3 regions of the Undibacterium sp. MH2W genome follow, and region 3 is predicted to be linked to each of the others. Evidence: predicted binding sites of a transcription regulator. Region 3 holds the regulator's gene; each other region holds the start of a gene.
The links. The regulator sigma-54, encoded in region 3, starts transcription at its own class of promoters, with help from an activator protein. The targets are predictions, from matches to a motif close to TGGCANGNAANCTGCTTT.

Region 1 (7,093 bases), on a different contig from region 3:
GGCTATTTAAGGTTATTTAGTTCACGCTGCAATGCTTCGATATTTTTTTCAGTCCGACTAATATCTTCTTTCATGGCCGCGGTGCGCTCTTGGTATTTCGCATAGTTACGCTCGCCACCAAGTCGCTCTGGCTCGCCATTGTTGTAGTCTTTTTTCAAGTCATCCAACTTCTTTTGTTCCGACTTTAACTCGTCCATGAGAATTTGCTTACGGTCTGAATCACGGGCCTTTTGCGTTGAATCATCCACTTTTGGAAAATCAGCAGGACTAGATGCAGATTTGCTCAATGCTTTTTTGGAGGAGGATGGCAACACAGGCGCTGGAACGACAGTAATTCCGGGCAAATCGACTTTACTACATCCCTTAGTGGCACCCGTATTTTTATACTCTTTACGTCCATTCGCATCCACACACAGATACACCTCGGTTTGGGCGTAGGCGATACTTTGTAACAAGAGTAAGGAAATCAGGCCAGTCAATAATCGCGTCATATACATTCAATAATCACAAAGAGAATCGTAGTGTATTCCAAGCTGGGACCATACACAATTGCCGCTTACTAGATGTAACAAACCCCATCGGGCACCCGGCAGAAAAAAAGCGGGGTTGCCCCCGCTTTTTTTGTGAGTTGCAACGAATCACAACCATTGACAACGAATTACAGAGAGTAATACATGTCAAATTCAACTGGATGTGTCGTCATACGCATGCGTTGTACATCTTGCATTTTCAGCTCGATGTAAGCATCGATCATGCTGTCGCTGAACACACCACCGCGTGTCAGGAACTCACGGTCTTTGTTCAATGCATCCAGCGCTTCTTCCAGAGAAGAACATACTGTTGGGATCAATGCATCTTCCTCTGGTGGCAGATGGTACAGATCTTTTGTCGCTGCTTCACCTGGGTGAATCTTGTTCTGTACGCCGTCCAGACCTGCCATCATCAGTGCAGAGAAGCACAGGTATGGATTTGCCAGTGGATCTGGGAAACGTGCTTCAACGCGACGACCTTTTGGATTCGCAACGTAAGGAATACGGATCGAAGCAGAACGGTTACGCGCAGAGTAAGCCAATTTCACTGGTGCTTCGTAACCTGGGACCAAACGCTTGTAAGAGTTTGTACCTGGGTTAGTGATCGCATTCAGTGCTTTTGCGTGCTTGATGATACCGCCGATGTAGTACAGAGCGAATTCAGACAAACCAGCATAGCCGTCGCCTGCGAACAGGTTTTTGCCGTCTTTCCAGATCGATTGGTGAACGTGCATACCAGAACCGTTGTCACCAACGATTGGCTTAGGCATGAAAGTCGCTGTCTTACCGTAAGTGTGAGCAACATTCCATACAACGTATTTCAGGTTTTGAGTCCAGTCAGCGCGCTCAACCAAAGTAGAGAACTTTGTACCGATTTCATTTTGACCAGCACCAGCCACTTCGTGGTGATGTACTTCTACTGGAATGCCCAGGGATTCCAAGATCAAGCACATTTCAGAGCGCATGTCTTGGAAGCTATCCACTGGTGGAACTGGGAAGTAACCGCCTTTGACTGTCGGACGATGGCCAGTGTTGCCGCCTTCGAGTTTTTCGCCAGTTGTCCAGGAAGCTTCTTCGGAATCAATCTTCACGAAGCAACCAGACATATCGATTTTCCAACGTACGCCGTCGAAAATGAAGAATTCTGGTTCTGGACCGAAGTAAGCTGTGTCACCGATACCGGAAGATTTCAGGTAAGCCTCTGCACGTTTTGCGATGGAACGTGGATCACGGTCGTAACCTTTACCATCAGATGGCTCGATCACGTCACATTGCATAAACAATGTTGTCTCTTCCATGAATGGATCGATATTTGCCGTGTTTGGATCAGGCATCAGCAACATATCAGACGCTTCAATGCCTTTCCAGCCGGCGATAGAAGAGCCGTCGAATGCGTGGCCAGATTCGAATTTATCAATGTCGAATTGGGAAATTGGAACAGTTACGTGCTGTTCTTTGCCTCGGGTATCAGCAAAACGAAAATCAACGAACTTAACTTCGTTGTCTTTCGCCATTTTCAAGACTTCTGCGGCTGTCATTGCCATGTGAAACTCCTCAAATAGAGCTAAAAATAAATTCGGAAATTGCTGAGCACTACGCCAGTCATATTAATTGACAGAAATGAGCGTATTGATCACCCTCTGTCCCGTCCAATTTCATGCATCGGCTAAACTCAATTATCAATCATAGCAGAAACTATGCCACCTTCCAGCTCCGCAAAAAACAAATAAATTCATGCGGAAAATAAGGTTTTAGTCGTTTTTAATTTCCGCTGAGTCAACTATTTAAAAGAGCACCAAATAAATGCAGCACTAAAACAGTGCAAAACGCCCATATTGCACCAAATAAATGCGTTACGTGCATTCTTGGCGAAAGCGTGTCTTTTTGGTGCGTCAGTCGGTATTTTTCGCCACAGTAAAGAGCGAAGCCATCAAACCAGCCGCTCTACCGTTTGTTCATGTGCCGCAGACGAGTGCGCCATCGATGATAAAAATTAATTATTTAATAATATTAGCCTTTTTCTACGTTCAATGATTGATGCGTATCAGAAACACTGCTGATTGGAAACAAATGAGATTGACCCTTATTTAGCAAATAGATATCGTCACACGAGTGATTGCACGACCACGATGACTGGGCAAGATGTGGCAATTAACAAGGTTTCTTCCATCGCCACAACGAAATGAGTAAACATCACATGCAACGCATCCTACGAAGAATTCCCATGAACTCTCAGCTTTGTGCGATATGGACATTCTTCATCGCCATCGCGATAGGCACATCGATCGTCATGCGGTTTGAGCAAAGCGCGCATCTTGAGGAGCGTTTATCAACAGCCGATTTGGCCACAATGCAAGTCAGGAAACTAGAAGACAAGCTCGCACAAGCACTGTCTGCTACTTATGCTGTTGCTGCATTAGTCAAAGACCACAATGGTGAGGTCAACAATTTCGCCTCGTTTGGAAGTCATCTCTTGCAGTATCACGCAGGAATCTCAGCACTCTATCTTGCGCCAGATGGTGTCACACGCGAAGTCGTTCCACCGGTATGGGCTAAATTTGGATTAGGTATCGACTTATTCAGCGACCCTGCCAGAAAGACCGAAGCCCTCATCGCTAAAAATACCAACCAGCTTTCGCTCGCCGGACCACTCATGTTAAAAAGAGGCAGTCTGGGCATCATTGGCCGTCTACCTATTTTTTTAAAAAAAGAGGATGGGACTGACCGTTTTTGGGGAATGGTCTCCGTTGCGATCTCGCTTGAATCGATTCTCAAGGAAGCCGAACTGCCGTTCCTCGGACAGCGTGGCTACGACTACGAACTCTGGCGGTATGATCCAACGACAGGCTTAAAACAAAGTATCAACAAGAGTCCCCATTTTGCACATCAAGAGAGCATTCGACACATCATCCGATTGCCCAACACGACCTGGTACCTCGACGTCGTCCACAGCAATGCACAACGCGCTTTTCCGGGCTCGTTCTTTCGATACAGTCTCGTTCTGATGTGTAGCCTCCTGCTTGCTGCGATGATCAAACTGCTCATCGACACGTGGTATCAAAAACAAAGTCTCGAAGATATGATCAAAGCACGCACCAAGGAACTCGCCGCCCGCGAAGTGGACCTTTGTCGTGCGCAGCGTATCTCTCGAACCGGGAGTTGGGCTGCCGATGTATATGATCAGATTTCTTGTTCTAGTGAAGTTTATAGCATCCTCAACATCCCTTTCGATACCGAACTGAGTTATCAAACCATTTTGAAAAAAATCCATCCGGATGACCGTCGCCATGCCATGAAGCACTGGGAACAGATGGCAACGGATACGCATAGCGAATCAGAATTCCGCCTGCTGATCGACGGCAAAATCATCTGGATTCATTCCCAAATTGAATTGGATAAGAGCGCCTCCGGCGAGACGATTCGGCGCATTGGTACGCTCCAAGATATTACAGCCCGTAAGCAAGTCGAGGACGATCTTCGGATTGCCGCGATTGCCTTTGAAGGTCAGGAAGGCATGGTTATTACCGATGAACGGCGCACGATATTGCGCGTCAACAAAGCGTTCACCAGAATCACTGGCTACGAAAAAGAAGATGCCCTTGGCAAAACAACGAGTCTTCTCAAATCGGGGATGCACAGCAGTAGCTACTACAGCGATATGTCCGCGCAATTAAATGAACACGGATTTTGGCAAGGAGAAATATGGAATCGGCGTAAAAATGGAGAGATCTATCCAGAATGGCTGACCATTACTGAAGTCAAGTCGCACGACGGCAAGGCGATCCACTATGTGGGCACGATGCAAGACATTACCCAACGTAAAGCCACAGAAGCAAAGCTAGAGCACCTCGCTTACCACGATCCATTAACTGGACTCGCAAACCGGCGCTTACTCCTTGATCGCTTACAACATGCGCTTGCGAATAACAACCGGAGTAAGCAACATGGCGCTATTATTTTTCTGGATCTTGATAGTTTTAAAACGATCAACGATATTAACGGCCATACGATCGGCGACATGATGTTGGGGGAAGTTGCAAAACGCCTAAGCGACAGTATCGGTCGTGCTGATACGCTGGCACGCATTGGTGGCGACGAGTTCGCACTGATCCTCGAAGATCTCGATGAACGGGTACAAGGCGCTGCGATGAAAGCCAAAAAAGCGGCCACGCTCATCATCGAACAACTGAAGCGCCCTTTCTTTATCGACGGACAACAATTTCACACCACAGCGAGTATTGGCGTTGATATTTTTAGCGCCAACACAGAATCAGCCAATGAATTGCTCAAGCAAGTGGAAGTCGCCATGTACGAAGCAAAATCTTCCGGTGGGGACACACTTTGCTTCTTCGATCCGAACATGCTCAATATCGTGACCGCCCGCGCCGCGATGGAAGCTGATTTGCGTACAGGTATCTGCCAACACCAATTCGTTTTATATTATCAACCACAGGTCAACAGTGCTGGAAACCTGATTGGGGCAGAGGCCTTAGTTCGCTGGAAACATCCATTTAAAGGAATGATTTCACCCGCCGAATTTATCCCATTAGCAGAAGAGTCAGGATTAATTATTCCTCTTGGAACGTGGGTATTTAAGACCGCCTGCAAACAACTTCTGCTATGGGAAAAAGATCCCCAAACTGCCGCGCTCACGATGGCTGTGAATGTCAGTGCAAAACAATTTCGTCAGCCTGATTTTGTGTCAGGAGTTCTCAGCACGATAAAAGAAATTGGCATCAACCCGAACAAACTTAAATTAGAACTCACAGAAAGTTTATTGGTCGATGATATCGAAGAGACGATTCAAAAAATGCATCAACTCAAAGCATACGGCGTCTGTTTTTCATTAGACGATTTCGGGACTGGTTACTCGTCATTAAGCTATCTGAAACGGCTCCCTCTCGATCAGCTCAAAATCGATCAATCCTTCGTTAGAGATATTTTGATCGACCCGAATGACGCCGCCATCACGCGCACCATTATTGGCCTTGGCAAAAGCCTCGGACTAGCGGTCATCGCAGAAGGTGTGGAGACGGAAGCACAACGCGCCTTCTTACAACGTCAGGATTGTCACGCATTTCAGGGTTACTTATTTGGCCGCCCCGCGCCCACCCTCACTTACGGTCAAAACACGCTCATCACAACGGAATCCGTGACTGTGCAAACCACGCACAGTCATGCATAATGAATCTTCTTTTTCCACTCTTAATGAAGAGATTTAGGCATGTCTGATGATTCCTTGCTGCAACTTGGACGCCAGCGCGGACAAGAACAACACTTACCCTACGCCGGTGCGTTGACACCCAATGAAGCCTATTCATTATTGCAGTCAACGCCCTCCGTCATTCTGGTGGATGTACGCACCAACGCCGAGAGAGACTGGATTGGTAAAGTGGCCATCGCCAATGAACAACATTTCGCTGTGCAATGGAGTCTCTACCCAGGAGGCACACCTAACCCCGACTTCCTCACCCAGTTACAAGCGGTAACGAATGACCATCACACTGTGATCTTGTTTCTCTGCCGCTCTGGGGTTCGTTCGCGTCATGCTGCAAAACTAGCAACAGAAAATGGCTACACCAATTGCTTTGACATCTTGCAAGGATTTGAAGGCGACAAAGACGAACACGGTCACAGAAAGACGGTGGGCGGCTGGTGTTACAACGATTTACCGTGGGTCGGCGCCTAATTATTGAATAATTCAACCGCAAACGCTTCCCTATGCAGAAATAGTTTGCTAGAATAGCGAGCTTCGCTGATGCAGCAACACCGCAGCGTTGAAATGCAGGAGAGGTGGATGAGTGGTTTAAGTCACACGCCTGGAAAGCGTGCGTAGGTTAATCCCTACCGGGGGTTCGAATCCCCCCTTCTCCGCCACGAATATCGCAAGTCGCAACAAGCTTGCAAAAAAAGCCCCCAGTTTTCATTAACTTGGGGCTTTTTTCTTTCCCCCACCCCGCCCATGCTCATGCATGCTCGATCCCCATCCACATCAAAACGCGTTGACGGCTTCATCGCTGGCTTTCCTTCGCCAACACCAAGAGTTCTTGCAAGAAGTAGCGAAAATAGCGAGCAATAGTCAAAAATAGCGAGAAATAGCGGCAGCCGATGCGATTTTTTATCCGTTGATATAATGCCCGCATGACATACAGCATCGTTTGGTTTAAACGTGATCTGCGTTTGAACGATCATCTCGCACTCCACAACGCAGTCAGCCGAGGCAAGGTACTGTGCTTGTATGTGGTCGAGCCTTCGCTGTGGGCGCAGAAGGATGCCGCGAATCAGCACTATCAATTTTTGTTGGAAAGCCTGCGAGAACTCTACGCTGCCCTCCGTCAGCGGGGTGGTCAATTACACATCATGACAGGGGAAGTGAGCGACGTCTTTTCTGTGCTCTTTGCCCATCAGCCTTTTTCAGCCATTTATTCGCACGAAGAAACCGGCAATGCCATGACGTATGCTCGCGACAAGGCACTGGGGCGGTGGTGCAAACAAAGCGGCGTTACCTGGGTTGAATTTGCGCAATTTGGGGTTGTTAGGCGCTTAAAAAACAGAGATGACTG
Region 2 (7,093 bases), on a different contig from region 3:
GGCTTTAACGGCTACCTGATGACGTTTGGATTCAGCTTGTTAGCGTGGAGCTTCGCGATCCTAACGATGGCAGCACTCAGTCCAACGTCGTTATTGCATCGGTGCCGCGTGCCAGGTGCTGAACGGCTGGCTTTATGGTCCTATGCTATTTATCTAGCGCACAAACCGATTTTTAAACTGCTATTAGCGCCAATGGCACATTTTAATATCGATATCAACGCACCATTGGGTATCAGCTTGATCATGGTGTTGGCGATCGCGGGCGGTTGGTTGCTCTTTCGGGTTGTTGAAACTCCCTTTATGACTCTGCGGTCGACTTATTTTCCTTCGACAAAGACATATTTGGGCTAGGTTGATGGGTTGGGAGCATGTAACGAAATTCGGTTTATTTTCTTCCTACTAGCGTCGATTAACCCTTTTTATATCTTCATTGCCAGCGTTCGATGGTTTCCATGAATGAGCGATAAGTCTGGGTGTTTATGGGAAGCGCTTGCTGGTGCGTTATCGGCAACCCATTTATAGACGCGGTAAAATATGACGGCTAGTCCCGATGAGTCAGCAAAACAGCTGGCGATCGGTGAATCTAGGACGATGCTCAGTATATTGATAGCCAGTGTGTCACATGAGTTCAATGCGCGAATAGGATTGGATAATGATCAAGAAGGTCGGAAGTACTCTCATTAACGCCCAACATCGATTAACGTGCCACTGTGGTGCGGTCGAGTTACTGCTTGATCTCCCTGACGGTATCGTCGATCCAAGGCGATGTGATTGTTCAATGTGTCGGCGAAAAGGCGCTATCGTCGCCTCTGTGCCGCTTGACGCCATTTCCATCGTCAAAGGTCAAGACGTCTTACGGCTCTATCAATTCAATACCCATACCGCGAAACATTATTTCTGCTCGCAGTGCGGCATTTATACCCACCATCAGCGCCGCTCTCAACCTCACCTCTATGGATACAACGTTGGATGCCTCGAGGGCGTCAATCCATTTGATATCGAACATGTGACATTGAACGATGGGGTGAATCATCCAGCGGACAGATAGGTAGGAAGTGCCTGTCGGTGTCGGAGTAGTGAATGTGGGGGGAAGATTTTGAGGGCTTCGATGATGTCAATGTACCGCTTATACCAACGAATCCAACGATACCAACACGACTTACAGCGCATACCATGGTTGTCCTTAGTGGGATATGGTCTATGGATCGTGCTTAATGGCATGCTGGTCTCACTGTTTTTCCCAGCCGCCTGGAGAGGTGCATTGGTTCGGGTTCTTTTTACGTTACCGTTGATTTTGTTCGTTGCCAAAGACCTCGTGTGTTTTCGAGTACACATGATGCGGGTGCTGACGGCTTTTCATGCAGAGGTGAAGTGGTCGCAAAAATTGTATGCACTCGTCCCTCCTGGTTTTCTTGCTTACCTTCGTTTAGAGCGCGCTATGTGGTGCGGTGTGTATCTTTGGCTGATGCGCAGAGGGAAACCGAACACTGACCTTGGTGAAAGAGTGCATTACCTCGAGAAAGGAGCGTACGAGACGATGACTTATATCGTCATGATCGTCTTATTTTTTGAAATTCCTTTTGACGTGCTCATTACTTCCGTCATCGCGAAATCGCCTAGTCAAACCAGTAAATTACACTGGGTTTTCGGTCTGTTGAGCGTTTACAGTTTTGTCTGGTTGATGGGCGATCGCTGGCATGTGCTGGGAAGTCGCTATCATCGCTTAACGGCTACACATCTTATTTTAACTATTGGCCCCCGTGCAGATGGAATGATTCCATTGGAGGCAATTGCAAACTGTGAAAGACTGCACGAATCGCGGCGAGAATGGTGTAGAAAACAGGGGTATTCGTTGTATGCAACGCGGCAGATAACGCCGTTTGATGCCCCTAATGTCGTGCTGACATTACATCACGGATCAGATGTGCAGCTCAGCTTGTTGCAAAGCGTATCGGGTGGTGATGGGCCTATTTTTCTGTATGTTGATCGCCCGGATTTATTGATCACTGCACTTCATGTGAAGAAGTCAGGCGCGTTAGCGGGTCGTTGTCATGCATAAAATGTGTTTTTGCACCAAAGTACGATAGTCAGCTGTTCTATATCTCTCTAGACTTCGCTTTTTTATCTAGTCTGCCTGTGTCACATGCTGTGACGAGGAGGGGTGGAAAGCGTGGTAAGGGTGATGGCGTGACAGACTCGGTAGTTCCATTTTATGTGCACTTGATCAATGAGGATGAGTTTGAGGTCTCAGTCCTGAGTCTCGTATTGCGTACCAACGGTCTGGAGGTGGTGAGCTATCCATCTCTTGACCTGTTTTCACAAAGTAATTCCTTATTGCGTCACGCTTGTGTTTTGCTTAGGGTATCAGTCGATGTCCTTGGTCAACCAGACATGACGGCGTACCTTGATCAACTGGCGGTAACTTGTCCGGTCATTTTATTGATTAAAGAGCAGCGACGCATACCGCGTCTGCCTTGGCAGGCCCATCCGGCGATTTCGTTTGTTCATCGCCCCGTGAGTAAAGATGCCTTATTGGATGCCATCGCTGCTGCGCAGTTGATCGTGCAACTGAGGCAGTCGGGAGGCGTGGAAGAGCAGCCTCACATGAATGAGGCACACTTGTTGTCAGCCTAGGTCGCGTCAGACGATCCACTGCCCATCGCGGTAGACTTCTTCCTCGCCAAAGCGCACGGATTTGGTCACTGCGAAGACGTCGACGTGATGCCGTCCTTCGCCGCGTTTGATATGGGGTTTTGCATAACTACCGTGTTTCGATCCCAACGATAAATGGATCCCGCACATTCTTTCGTAGGTACCAATGTCACGCACAGTCCGGTCTTTGCTGAATGCGCGATTCATACCCAAACCAAGCTCTCTCACCCAGACGACGCCATCATCGGCGCGGATATTGGCGAGTACCTGATCAAACTCGGGCGTTGAGTTTTCGGTGTCAACGACTTGTCCCTTCTCAACGACGAGGGTGATTGGCGTTGCTGGCTTGTTGATACTGAACGTGGTGTCACCAAAAATGAAGACGCGCACTTTGCCGTGTACATCTTCTAAATTCACCGATTCGGTAAACACCTCACCGATTGGAAACTGTCCACCGATGTTTTTCATTTCGCTATAGTCGCCAACATTGAGTTTGGCTGATTCAAACTTGCCACTAAAGACTAATTCTGCGCCATCACTGTCGACGATGCCGTAGGGAGCAGAATCAATTTTTTCTTTTAGTTTACGACCAACGATACGGTAATAATCTGGATCGTAGGCGAGTGCATCGATGTAATAATCGATTTCATTCCCTTCCATGCGACCTAGATGGGGGTGTTCAATGACTTTGAGACCTTGTTTAAACAATTCAACCCGAAGGCGGTAGGCCTCTAGGCGGAAATTGGTGGATTGCACCAACACTGCCAGATCGCCTTGCTGCAACGTGCCTAAGATACGTAGAATCTCGTGGGGGGCAGTACTATCGAAGTCAATGCAAAGCGCATCCGGCAGGCATTGTCTGTAGGCAGCACTTAATACTTGCGCCAACACACAACGCGTATCGTAGACCAGCACTGCTTTATGCTGATTGGTGTGCGCAAAGGCATGCTCCAACACATGGGATAAATGCGAATAACTGGTTGTAACGCGGGACTCAAAAACAAGGCTGTTGGATGGCATGGGTAACTTCGGTCAATAAAATGTCCGCTGGCAGGGGCGAGCGACGATCAGCAAAGGTGTAACGATCTAGAGACCTGCATTTTAACAGAGGTGCTGGATCGCCTTCTCGGCATAGACCGCGTCACTTGATGAAGATCAGTGTGACCCATCACTGGCGATGAATACGCGTGATGAGTGTTGTAAATACAACAATTTCATGTCTGATAACGATTCCGACACATTTCTTTTGATCTTCGTCATGTGAATGTCATATTTTTTTGATATGATTCTTCCTACCTGCTGTACATACAACTGATATGTATGACGGCAGCGAGGTGGGTTTTGTCTGCGACTAGCGGGCAAACCACCGATCTTATTCAAAATGCGGAACTGGGTCACCAGCTTCCGCATTTTATCTTTCCGGGACGCATTTTTCCGCTGACTACATCATCGCCATGATTCGATACAGTGATCCACTGTCCTCACTGTGTCCTGATTCTTACTCATCGCCCCGTTCGCACCGGAATAGGAAGTTTTTTTCACCGTAATTGTGCGCTGCAGCGTTTTTCCTCATTTTGAATCGTTTTTGCGATCGTTCATCGCTTTCGTTCGCTTTCTTTGCACCCCTTTGTTCCTCTGTTTGCCCTATTGCCCTTTGAGACATGGCAATCAACGCAATGCAAAAATAGGCTGGCACGTTTACTGCTAATTCACTGATGAAGCTCGTAGTCTTTTTGTATTTAACCATCATCAGGAGAAATCATGACACGTCGCACCGTTTTAAAAGCTGCTGCTTTGGCAGCAATGACCTTGGCAGGTACTGGTTGGATGTCACAAGCAGTGGCTGCGGACACCATTAAAGTGGGTATTTTGCATTCCTTGTCCGGTACCATGGCGATATCAGAAACGTCCCTAAAAGACGTGGCGCTGATGACGATTGATGAGATCAATGCCCATGGCGGTGTGTTAGGTAAAAAGCTTGAACCGGTGGTAGTTGATCCTGCTTCTAACTGGCCACTGTTTGCTGAGAAAGCACGTCAGTTGGTCTCGCAAGATAAGGTCTCTGTGGTGTTTGGTTGCTGGACTTCTGTATCACGTAAATCAGTCTTGCCTGTGTTTAAAGAGCTCAATAGTTTATTGTTTTATCCAGTCCAGTATGAAGGTGAAGAGCTGGAGAAAAACGTGTTTTATACCGGCGCAGCACCAAATCAACAGGCTATCCCAGCGACAGAATATCTGATGTCGAAAGAGGGTGGTGGTGCCAAACGCTTTGTCTTGCTGGGGACCGATTATGTCTACCCACGCACAACTAACAAAATTCTGCGCGCATTCCTGCACAGCAAGGGCGTGAAAGACAGTGATATCGATGAGGTCTACACACCATTTGGTCATTCCGACTATCAGACCATCGTCGCCAACATCAAAAAATTCGCAGCAGGTGGAAAAACGGCCGTGATCTCTACGATTAATGGTGATTCGAATGTGCCATTCTATAAAGAATTAGGTAATGCCGGCTTGAAAGCGACGGATGTGCCAGTTGTCGCATTTTCAGTTGGTGAAGAAGAATTGCGTGGCGTTGATACAAAACCTTTGATTGGTCACCTCGCAGCATGGAATTACTTTGAATCAGTTAAAAATCCTGTCAATACTGAATTCATTAAAAAGTGGAAAGCCTACGCTGCAGCGAAAAAATTACCGAATGCCGCAACGGTTGTGACGAATGACCCGATGGAAGCAACGTATGTCGGTATCTACATGTGGAAGCAAGCCGTTGAAAAAGCGAAATCTACCGATACCGATAAAGTGATCGCAGCGATGGGTGGTCAGACCTTCAAAGCACCTTCCGGTTTTGAGTTGATGATGGACGCGACTAACCACCATTTGCATAAACCAGTCATGATCGGCGAGATTAAAGCCGATGGTCAGTTTAGCGTGGTGTACAAAACCAAAGAAACCATTCGTGCGCAGCCATGGAGTCCTTACATCCCAGGTAACGAAGGTAAGCAAAAACTGTAATCTGACCATCGTCGTTTGACTTTGTTGTACCTGTTAGTGATAACGCCTTGCGCGTTGTCACGACAGGTCATACATCGTCTGTGTCGTCCTCCTTTTTGCAGCATTCTTTGGCTTTCGTTATGAATATCAAAAAACTCCGTCAGGTCGCCCTAGGTATGCTGTTGAGCCTAGGGTTATCCTGTGGCGCGCAGGTGATGATTGATCCGCATCTTCTTCACGACCTCGCTGGGGACGATCCCGATGCGAGAATCGTGGCGGTGAATGGGATCGCCGCTCTTGCTAATGACGAAGCGGCGCGGGTTCTTAATGCGTTGAAGGACGATAATCTCTACCTCAAGGGCGAGACCTTGTATTTGGTGGAGGGGGAGGTGACGACAGACCTCAGTACAGGAAAAACGACATCACTCCCTGACGGCGTTGATGCTCTTGTCGTCAATAATCGTTTACGTGGAGCCCTTGAGAGCGCCTTGTCTGGCATGAAATTATTCGCAGCCGACCGTACTATCCGTCTGGCTGCCGTGCATGATTTAGCCCAAACGGCAACGCCGGAACAACTGCCGTTATTGGAGCGTGCCGGTGCATCTGAAAATGATCCTGAAATCAAAGGATTGCTTCAACAGCTGATTGCCAGCGCCAATTTACATTCGGCTGATCCAGTCGCGCGTAAATCGGCGGTTCGACGTCTCGCCGAAACAAGTAACGCTAATCTCAAACCGGTGCTAGAAGCCATGCTGAAGCAAAACCCAGATGGCAGTTATGTCGAGCCTGACGAAAGCATTCGGATCGAAGTGGTGGCGACTCTCCATGCGCTCAACGGCCGGTTGGCGCGCACGGAATTTATCGGCAATATTTTCTATGGCATTTCATTAGGGAGCGTTTTGCTCTTGGCCGCCTTGGGATTGGCGATCACGTTTGGGCTCATGGGGATTATCAACATGGCGCACGGAGAACTCTTAATGATCGGCGCCTATACTACCTATGGCTGCCAACTGCTTTTCAAACATTTTTTTCCGCAGGCGATGGATGGCTATCTGCTCTTGGCCATTCCTGCTGCTTTCTTTGTGTCGGGATTCGTTGGTATTTTGCTGGAGCGGACGGTGATTCGTTGGCTGTATGGCCGTCCTCTAGAGACCTTGTTATGCACGTGGGGTATCAGTCTTATGCTCATGCAGACAGTACGATCCCTATTCGGTGCGCAAAACGTAGAAGTGGCGAATCCGTCGTGGATGTCGGGCGGTATTACGGTACTCGGTTCCTTGGTCCTATCGTACAACCGTATTGCGATTATTTTCTTTTCGTTGCTGGTCGTGGGGGCAGTGTGGTTGATATTAAATAAAACCCGTCTGGGACTCTTTGTTCGCGCCGCGATGCAAAATCGCCGTATGGCCGACTGTGTCGGCGTAGCGACTGGCAAGATTGATATGCT
Region 3 (7,093 bases):
ACTCAAATTAGTATCGCTGACGTGATGCACACCGCACCACGTTCCATCCGCGCTGATCAGTTAGCGGTTGAAGCAGTCGAAGTGATGGAAACCTACCGCATCAATCAATTGCTGGTGACAGACGATGCAGGCAAACTCGTTGGCGCGTTGCATATTCATGATCTGACCAGAGCAAAGGTAATTTAATGTCTGACCCCATAGCAAAAGCAGCGAACGTCAAGCTGATGATTTTTGATGTCGACGGCATTTTGACCGACGGCAGTCTGCATTTTGGTCCAGAGGGCGAAGCATTGAAGACGTTTAACGTCCTTGATGGACAAGGCATCCGCTTATTACAAAAAGCGGGGATTGAGACCGCCATTATCAGCGCTCGCCAATCTGCTATCGTATCGAAACGTGCAGCAGATCTTGACATCACGCATGTCCGCCAAGGGATTCATGATAAGAAAGAAGCATTTCTGGCGTTGTTAGAAGAGTTGCAACTGACGAGCGACCAATGCGGCTTTATTGGCGACGACGTGATCGATCTGCCGGTCTTGACCCGTGTCGGATTTGCCGTCAGTGTTCCTAATGGACATGCTGAAGTACGCTCACGTGTTGACTATGTCACGACCGCATTCGGTGGCAAAGGCGCAGCGCGGGAAGTTTGTGACTATATTCTGCGGGCGCAGAATAAATACACCCTTGCTTTATCCGACTACTTGGCATGAAACCACAAATCACGATCGATCGCGCTCAAATCTGGATTGCTGTTGCAATCTTGGGTTTCGTTGCGCTCGGCAGCTTTTGGGTAGAAAGTGCATTTCGCCAACGAGGCGAGGAAGATGCGCAAAAATTGGCGATCCGCCTCGAACCGGATTATTACGTTGAACAGTTCAATTTCATTCGACTCTCTAATAGCAGCAAAGCCAATTATCATTTAACGGGTGACAAGCTGGTGCATTTGCCACGGACAGATCAATACGAAATTACGAACCCGCACATTAATAGTTTTGCCGAGCAACGCACACCTGTAACAATCATTGCTGCTCGTGCCGTCGTTGACCAAAAATCAAATACCGTGATTCCACAACGTGAACACGATATCGTTCGCCTGTACGACAATGTGTCCGTAGAGCGCCCTGATGGGGAAAACTCCCACTTTATGCGCTTAGAAACCGATTATCTGATGTTAACGCCCGATGATGATTTAATCACATCGGATCATCCAGTCACTTTATTCACCCAAGGTATCGAGGCACGCGCCGTTGGCCTGGTTGCTAATATCGCGACGCAGCAACTGGAATTACTTAGCAAAGTCCATGCGCGTTTGAAGAAACGTGGCGATTGACCATTTACCTGAACAGACACCCCCTTAGAAAGTAAACCATGCGCCTGACTCTCCTTTCTCCTCGTCAGATGATTCACTCACTATTATTGGTTGGCTTCTTGACCTCAGCCGCATTACCAGCCCACGCTGAGAAAGCGGACAGCAAAAAAGAAATGGTAATCGAAGCCGACCATCTCACTAGTGATGGAAAAACAAACGTAACAACAGCCTTTGGTGATGTGCATATCACCAAAGGCTCGCTCGTCGTTAGAGCAGAACGTGCTATTGCCACAAAATCGCCCGATGAATTTCAAAATGTGAAGCTCTTCAGCAAAGCAGGTGGTAAAGTGAGCTTTCGTCAAAAGCGTGACGGTGGCTCAGACCTCTGGGTAGAGGGCGAGGCAGAGCACGCAGAGTATGACGAGAAAACTGAGTTGATTAAATTTATCTCGGCTGCCAAAGTTCGCTACCTCGAAGGTACCAAGGTCACCGACGAACAAGAAGGCGAATACTTGTCTTACGATAGTAAAAACGATGTTTTTGTGGGCTCAAATACGAGCAGCGGTAAGGCAGTCTCTGGCAGCGGCAGAATTCGCCTGACGATTCAACCTAAAGCCGATAAATAACGACAAAACACAAAAATACAAGAAAACCAAGATGCCAACCAATACATCAGAAACAACCAGCACGCTGGTGGTCAAAGGTCTGAAAAAACGCTACGGTGCGCGACAAGTAGTGAGAGACGTCTCGTTGTCCGTCAAGAGTGGCGAAGTCGTTGGACTACTCGGCCCCAACGGAGCAGGTAAAACCACGTCTTTTTACATGATTGTGGGTTTAGTCCCTTCTGATGGTGGCAATATCACAATCGATGGCATCCCCGCTTCCGGTCTCGCGATTCATGAACGTGCAGTACTGGGTTTGTCCTACCTGCCTCAAGAAGCCTCTGTTTTTAGAAAACTCACCGTGGAAGAAAATATCCGCGCCGTGTTAGAGATTCAAAAAGATAAAAATAATAAATATTTATCCAAGGCTGACATCGATACACGTCTCAACGCCTTACTGGCCGATTTGCAGATTGAAAAAATCCGCGAGAACCAGGCGCTCTCGTTATCAGGTGGTGAACGGCGACGCGTTGAGATTGCAAGAGCATTGGCAACGAATCCACGGTTTGTGTTGCTTGACGAGCCCTTTGCAGGCGTTGATCCGATTGCAGTGATTGAGATTCAACGTATTGTCCGCTTCTTGAAAGAACGCGGTATCGGTGTGTTGATCACCGATCACAACGTGCGTGAAACTCTTGGTATTTGTGACCACGCCTACATTATCAACCAAGGTGCCGTATTGGCCAGCGGTAAGCCCGACGATATCATTGAAAATGAATCCGTCAGACGCGTGTACCTAGGAGAGCATTTCCGCATGTGACGGAAGCATCATGAAACAAAGTCTGCAACTCCGCACATCTCAGCATCTTGCTCTCACGCCGCAATTGCAACAATCCATCCGATTGCTGCAATTATCGACCCTCGAATTGCATCAAGAGCTAGAGACCCTCCTCATCGAAAACCCGTTGCTCGAACGGGTCGATGATCCTATGGACAATGCAGTTCGGCTTTTGGCTGACGGCGGTATTAACACTGCCAGTGCCACCCCCGATGCAGGCATGGAAGTACCCGACCTACAAGCGACGACCGCAACGACAGTAGAGACGTCTTCTGACACCGAATTTGCGATCAACGACAGCGTGAGTGCCAACGAAGAAGAATGGAGCTTCAACGATGCGCCAGCAAGCCAATACAATGCGGAAGATGATGATGGACAACGTCAGCTAGAAGCTGCGCATATTGGTCTGCGTGAGCATTTGCTGGAACAGATGCGCTTGAATTTACGTGAACCGCGCGATCTTGCACTGGTGGAACTGATCATTGATGCGATTGATGACAATGGTTATCTGAGTGAAACATTAGATGAAATCCATGCCAGTCTGCCAATTGAATTGACCGTCGAACCAGAAGAACTGACGTTTGCCTTGTCGATGGTGCAAAGCTTTGATCCTGCTGGCGTTGGTGCGCGGTGCCCAGCAGAATGTCTTGCTTTGCAGATAAAACGTTTACCTGATATTCCATTCGTGACGCGTCGCCTTGCGTTAAATATTGTTGAAAATCAATTAAATTTATTTGCACAGCGTGACTTTACAAAATTAAAGAAAATTTTTGATTGCGATGACGAAGATTTGCGCGAAGCACAAATCGTGATTCGTGCTTGCAAACCACGTCCTGGTAGCGAATTTGCTAAGAGCAGTTCGGACTATGTTGTCCCTGATGTCATTGTTAAAAAAACGGCTCACGGTTGGCAGGTTGTCCTCAATCAAGACGTGATGCCCAAGCTACGCGTGAGCAGTATTTATGCCAACATGATGCGTCAGCACCGCGGAGAAAATGGTCTCTCTACGCAACTTCAGGAAGCACGCTGGTTGATCAAAAATATGCGCCAACGTTTCGAAACCATCTTGCGCGTTGCACAAGCGATAGTAGAAAGACAGCGTAATTTTTTCACACACGGTGCAGTTGCGATGCGCCCCCTTGTTTTGCGCGAAATAGCTGATACACTAGGATTACACGAGAGCACCATTTCTCGTGTAACGACCCAAAAATACATGTTGACCCCACATGGCATGTTTGAGTTGAAATATTTTTTCGGCAGCCATGTCGCGACGGAAACCGGGGGAGAAGCATCGTCCACCGCGATACGAGCACTCATCAAGCAGTTGATAGGAGCAGAAGACCAGAAGAACCCACTCTCTGACAGTAAAATCGCAGACATGCTGGGTGAACAGGGCATGGTAATTGCCCGACGGACAGTCGCCAAATACCGCGAAGCCTTGAAAATTCCTCCAGTGAGTATGCGTAAATCTTTATAAGTTTGTCCTTGTATTTACGGCTTAGATTGCTATATATGATTTAGCTCAACACATTTTGAATGAATCGAGCGCATTGTTGTAGCATGTAACATCACTATAGGAGCACAGTATGAATCTCACCATCAGTGGACATCACGTCGAAGTAACTCCTGCAATTCGCGAATACGTGCATACCAAGTTGGAAAGGGTACGGCGCCACTTCGATCAAGTCATTGATATTGCCGTCATTCTGACGGTAGACAAGCTCCGGGAAAAAGAAAAACGTCACAAGGCAGATATCAACCTGCACATCAGTGGTAAAGATATCCACGTTGAGAGTTTGGCACATGATTTGTATGCTGCCATTGATGCATTGGTCGATAAACTGGATCGTCAAGTGATTAAACACAAAGACAAGATTCAGGAACATCACCACGATGCCATCAAACACATGCCTGATCCGGCATCGGCATCATAAGCACCTCATGAGCGCCCTGCGAAGTCAGAGGCAACCAACAAAGGACGCAATAGAGCGTCCTTTTTTGTTTGCGTAACGCTTTCTGTCGCAGTGCCAAAAGCGCGTGACGCCACATCCAGCCCAGCATAAAATAAGGGCTTCATCACCATTATTCTATTGGTCATCCTATGAGCGAACACGTTATCACCTCCGTTAATAATCATATTGGGTTTATTACGCTAGACCGCCCCAAAGCACTCAACTCGCTTTCACTAGAGATGGTTCGTGCCATCACCGCTAGTCTCTTACAATGGCGCGATGACGCACAAATTCGTGCTGTCGTTATTCATAGCAGTAGCGAAAAGGCCTTGTGCGCGGGTGGTGACATTCGCTTTTTTTATGATGTTGGCACAGCATCCCCGAAGGGTGATAGTGCACTCTTAGAAGATTTTTTTACGGAAGAATATGCATTAAATCATTTAATTCATTTTTATCCGAAGCCTTACATCGCCATCATGAATGGCGTTGTGATGGGTGGAGGCATGGGTATCGCACAAGCAGGCCAAGACGCCTGCGTACGCATCGTCACTGAACGCACGAAAATGGCGATGCCAGAGGTGAATATCGGACTCTTCCCCGATGTAGGAGGTGGTTACTTCTTATCACACACACCTGGCCAAATCGGTACGTATCTGGGCTTAAGCGGAGAGATCATTGGTGCGGCGGACGCCCTCTATGCAGGCCTTGCTGATGTGTTTATTCCAACAACGGAGATTCCCGCGTTGATGGCGCTTTTCAGCAATCACGATACGACTGATTGGCGTCAAGCGATTCACAATTTCGCCGCTCCCTTTGCAACGCAAATCGACCCAACGCAAAGCAAACTGGCCACACATCGTACAGAGATTGATGCCTTGTTCATCGGCGATAGTGTCCCTGCTATCACAGAGCGTCTGAAAGCCAGCGATAGCACCTTCGCTCAGACAACCGTCGCCACGATGGAAAAACGCTCACCATTGCTCATGAGCGTGACATTGGAGCAACTGCGCCGCAGCGCCAACATGACGGTGTCAGATTGTCTGCGCATGGAAAGAACCATGGTTCGTCACTGTTTCAAGCATGGTGAAGTCGTAGAAGGTGTTCGTGCGTTGGTTGTCGACAAAGATAATCAACCACAATGGTCACCTGCACATCTCTCAGAGGTGACACGCGATATGGTGCTGGGATTCTTCTCGCCGGTATGGCCAGATTATGCTCATCCGCTGCACGCATTAGCGGGATAATCCAAAGACCTATTGACGTCAGCAATCTGTCTAAAAAAAACACCCCGCTGTACTACTCGCGGGGTGTTTTACATCAATGGCAGTCTTAGTGCTGCGCATTTCCTCCGAGATACGCCGCCTTCACTGCAGGATCGTTCTGCAAGCTCGCCGCAGGACCATGCACCGAAATACGCCCATTTTCCAGTACGTAGCCGTAATCAGCGACGGCCAACGCTGCTGCCGCAAACTGTTCCACAAGCAACATCGTCATCCCTTCTTGCTTGAGACGCTGGATAATCCGGAATACTTCATCGACCAAAATCGGTGCCAATCCCATGGATGGCTCATCCAATAGAATCACTTCCGGATTGAGCATCACCGCACGTGCCATCGCCAGCATCTGCTGCTCACCACCCGACAACGTGCCAGCGAGTTGATCACGACGTTCACGCAGACGCGGAAACAATTCCATCGCCTTTTGCAGATCCGTCTCAATATCACCGCGACTACGTGAGCCAGTAAATCGAGGGAAAGCACCTAACAATAAATTATCTTTCACCGACATCGTCGCAAACACGCGGCGACCTTCTGGTGAATGCGCCAAACCAGCGCGAGCAATTTTGTGCGAATCGAGACCAGTGATGTCCTGCCCTCCCAGACTAACTGTCCCCTCTTTCGGTTTCAACATTCCAGAAATGGCACGCATTGTGGTTGTTTTACCGGCACCATTAGAACCGATTAGCGTCACCACTTTTCCTTTTGGGACAGACAAGGAAATACCGTGCAATACCTGTACCTTACCGTAAGCGGCGTGTAAATTTGAAATTTCTAACATAGGGTTCTCCTTACGCCGTTGTCGCCGAATGGGCTGCGCCACTCAACTCGTCGCTGACGCTGCCGCCAAGGTAAGCCTCAATCACTTTCGGATCAGCCTGTACATCGGCAGGTTTGCCTTCGCAAATTTTCTGACCGAAATCGAGGACGGTGACGGTATCGCACAGCGACATCACCACATCCATATGATGCTCAATCAGAATAATAGTGATGCCATGCTCACGAATTTTTCGAATGATCGCGATCAGTTCTTTAATATCGGGTGCCGTCAATCCAGCAGCAGGCTCATCGAGCAACAGCAACTGAGGATTTAAGCCAAGTGCACGACCAATCTC

Region 1: a site for sigma-54 is predicted at 2,216-2,233, ahead of glnA (type I glutamate--ammonia ligase). Genes of this name have one in related genera too.
Region 2: a site for sigma-54 is predicted at 4,343-4,360, ahead of urtA (urea ABC transporter substrate-binding protein). Genes of this name have one in related genera too.

Annotation. Positions count from the first base shown of each region.
Region 1 is NZ_JBMPPA010000011.1:5,797-12,889, forward strand. It holds gene ACO0K2_RS18405 (DUF4124 domain-containing protein) at 3-491, opposite strand; gene glnA (type I glutamate--ammonia ligase) at 659-2,074, opposite strand; gene ACO0K2_RS18415 (bifunctional diguanylate cyclase/phosphodiesterase) at 2,755-5,715, shown strand; gene ACO0K2_RS18420 (rhodanese-like domain-containing protein) at 5,755-6,219, shown strand; tRNA gene ACO0K2_RS18425 (tRNA-Ser) at 6,318-6,407, shown strand; gene ACO0K2_RS18430 (FAD-binding domain-containing protein) at 6,672-7,093, shown strand, end outside.
Region 2 is NZ_JBMPPA010000004.1:459,729-466,821, reverse strand. It holds gene ACO0K2_RS12705 (acyltransferase family protein) at 1-351, shown strand, start outside; gene ACO0K2_RS12700 (GFA family protein) at 653-1,048, shown strand; gene ACO0K2_RS12695 (hypothetical protein) at 1,109-2,059, shown strand; gene ACO0K2_RS12690 (hypothetical protein) at 2,188-2,634, shown strand; gene ACO0K2_RS12685 (hypothetical protein) at 2,641-3,672, opposite strand; gene urtA (urea ABC transporter substrate-binding protein) at 4,414-5,667, shown strand; gene urtB (urea ABC transporter permease subunit UrtB) at 5,823-7,093, shown strand, end outside.
Region 3 is NZ_JBMPPA010000002.1:645,260-652,352, reverse strand. It holds gene ACO0K2_RS07230 (KpsF/GutQ family sugar-phosphate isomerase) at 1-186, shown strand, start outside; gene ACO0K2_RS07225 (KdsC family phosphatase) at 186-710, shown strand; gene lptC (LPS export ABC transporter periplasmic protein LptC) at 707-1,330, shown strand; gene lptA (lipopolysaccharide transport periplasmic protein LptA) at 1,369-1,935, shown strand; gene lptB (LPS export ABC transporter ATP-binding protein) at 1,967-2,731, shown strand; gene ACO0K2_RS07205 (RNA polymerase factor sigma-54) at 2,742-4,226, shown strand; gene hpf (ribosome hibernation-promoting factor, HPF/YfiA family) at 4,336-4,683, shown strand; gene ACO0K2_RS07195 (enoyl-CoA hydratase/isomerase family protein) at 4,851-5,945, shown strand; gene ACO0K2_RS07190 (ABC transporter ATP-binding protein) at 6,031-6,759, opposite strand; gene ACO0K2_RS07185 (ABC transporter permease subunit) at 6,770-7,093, opposite strand, start outside.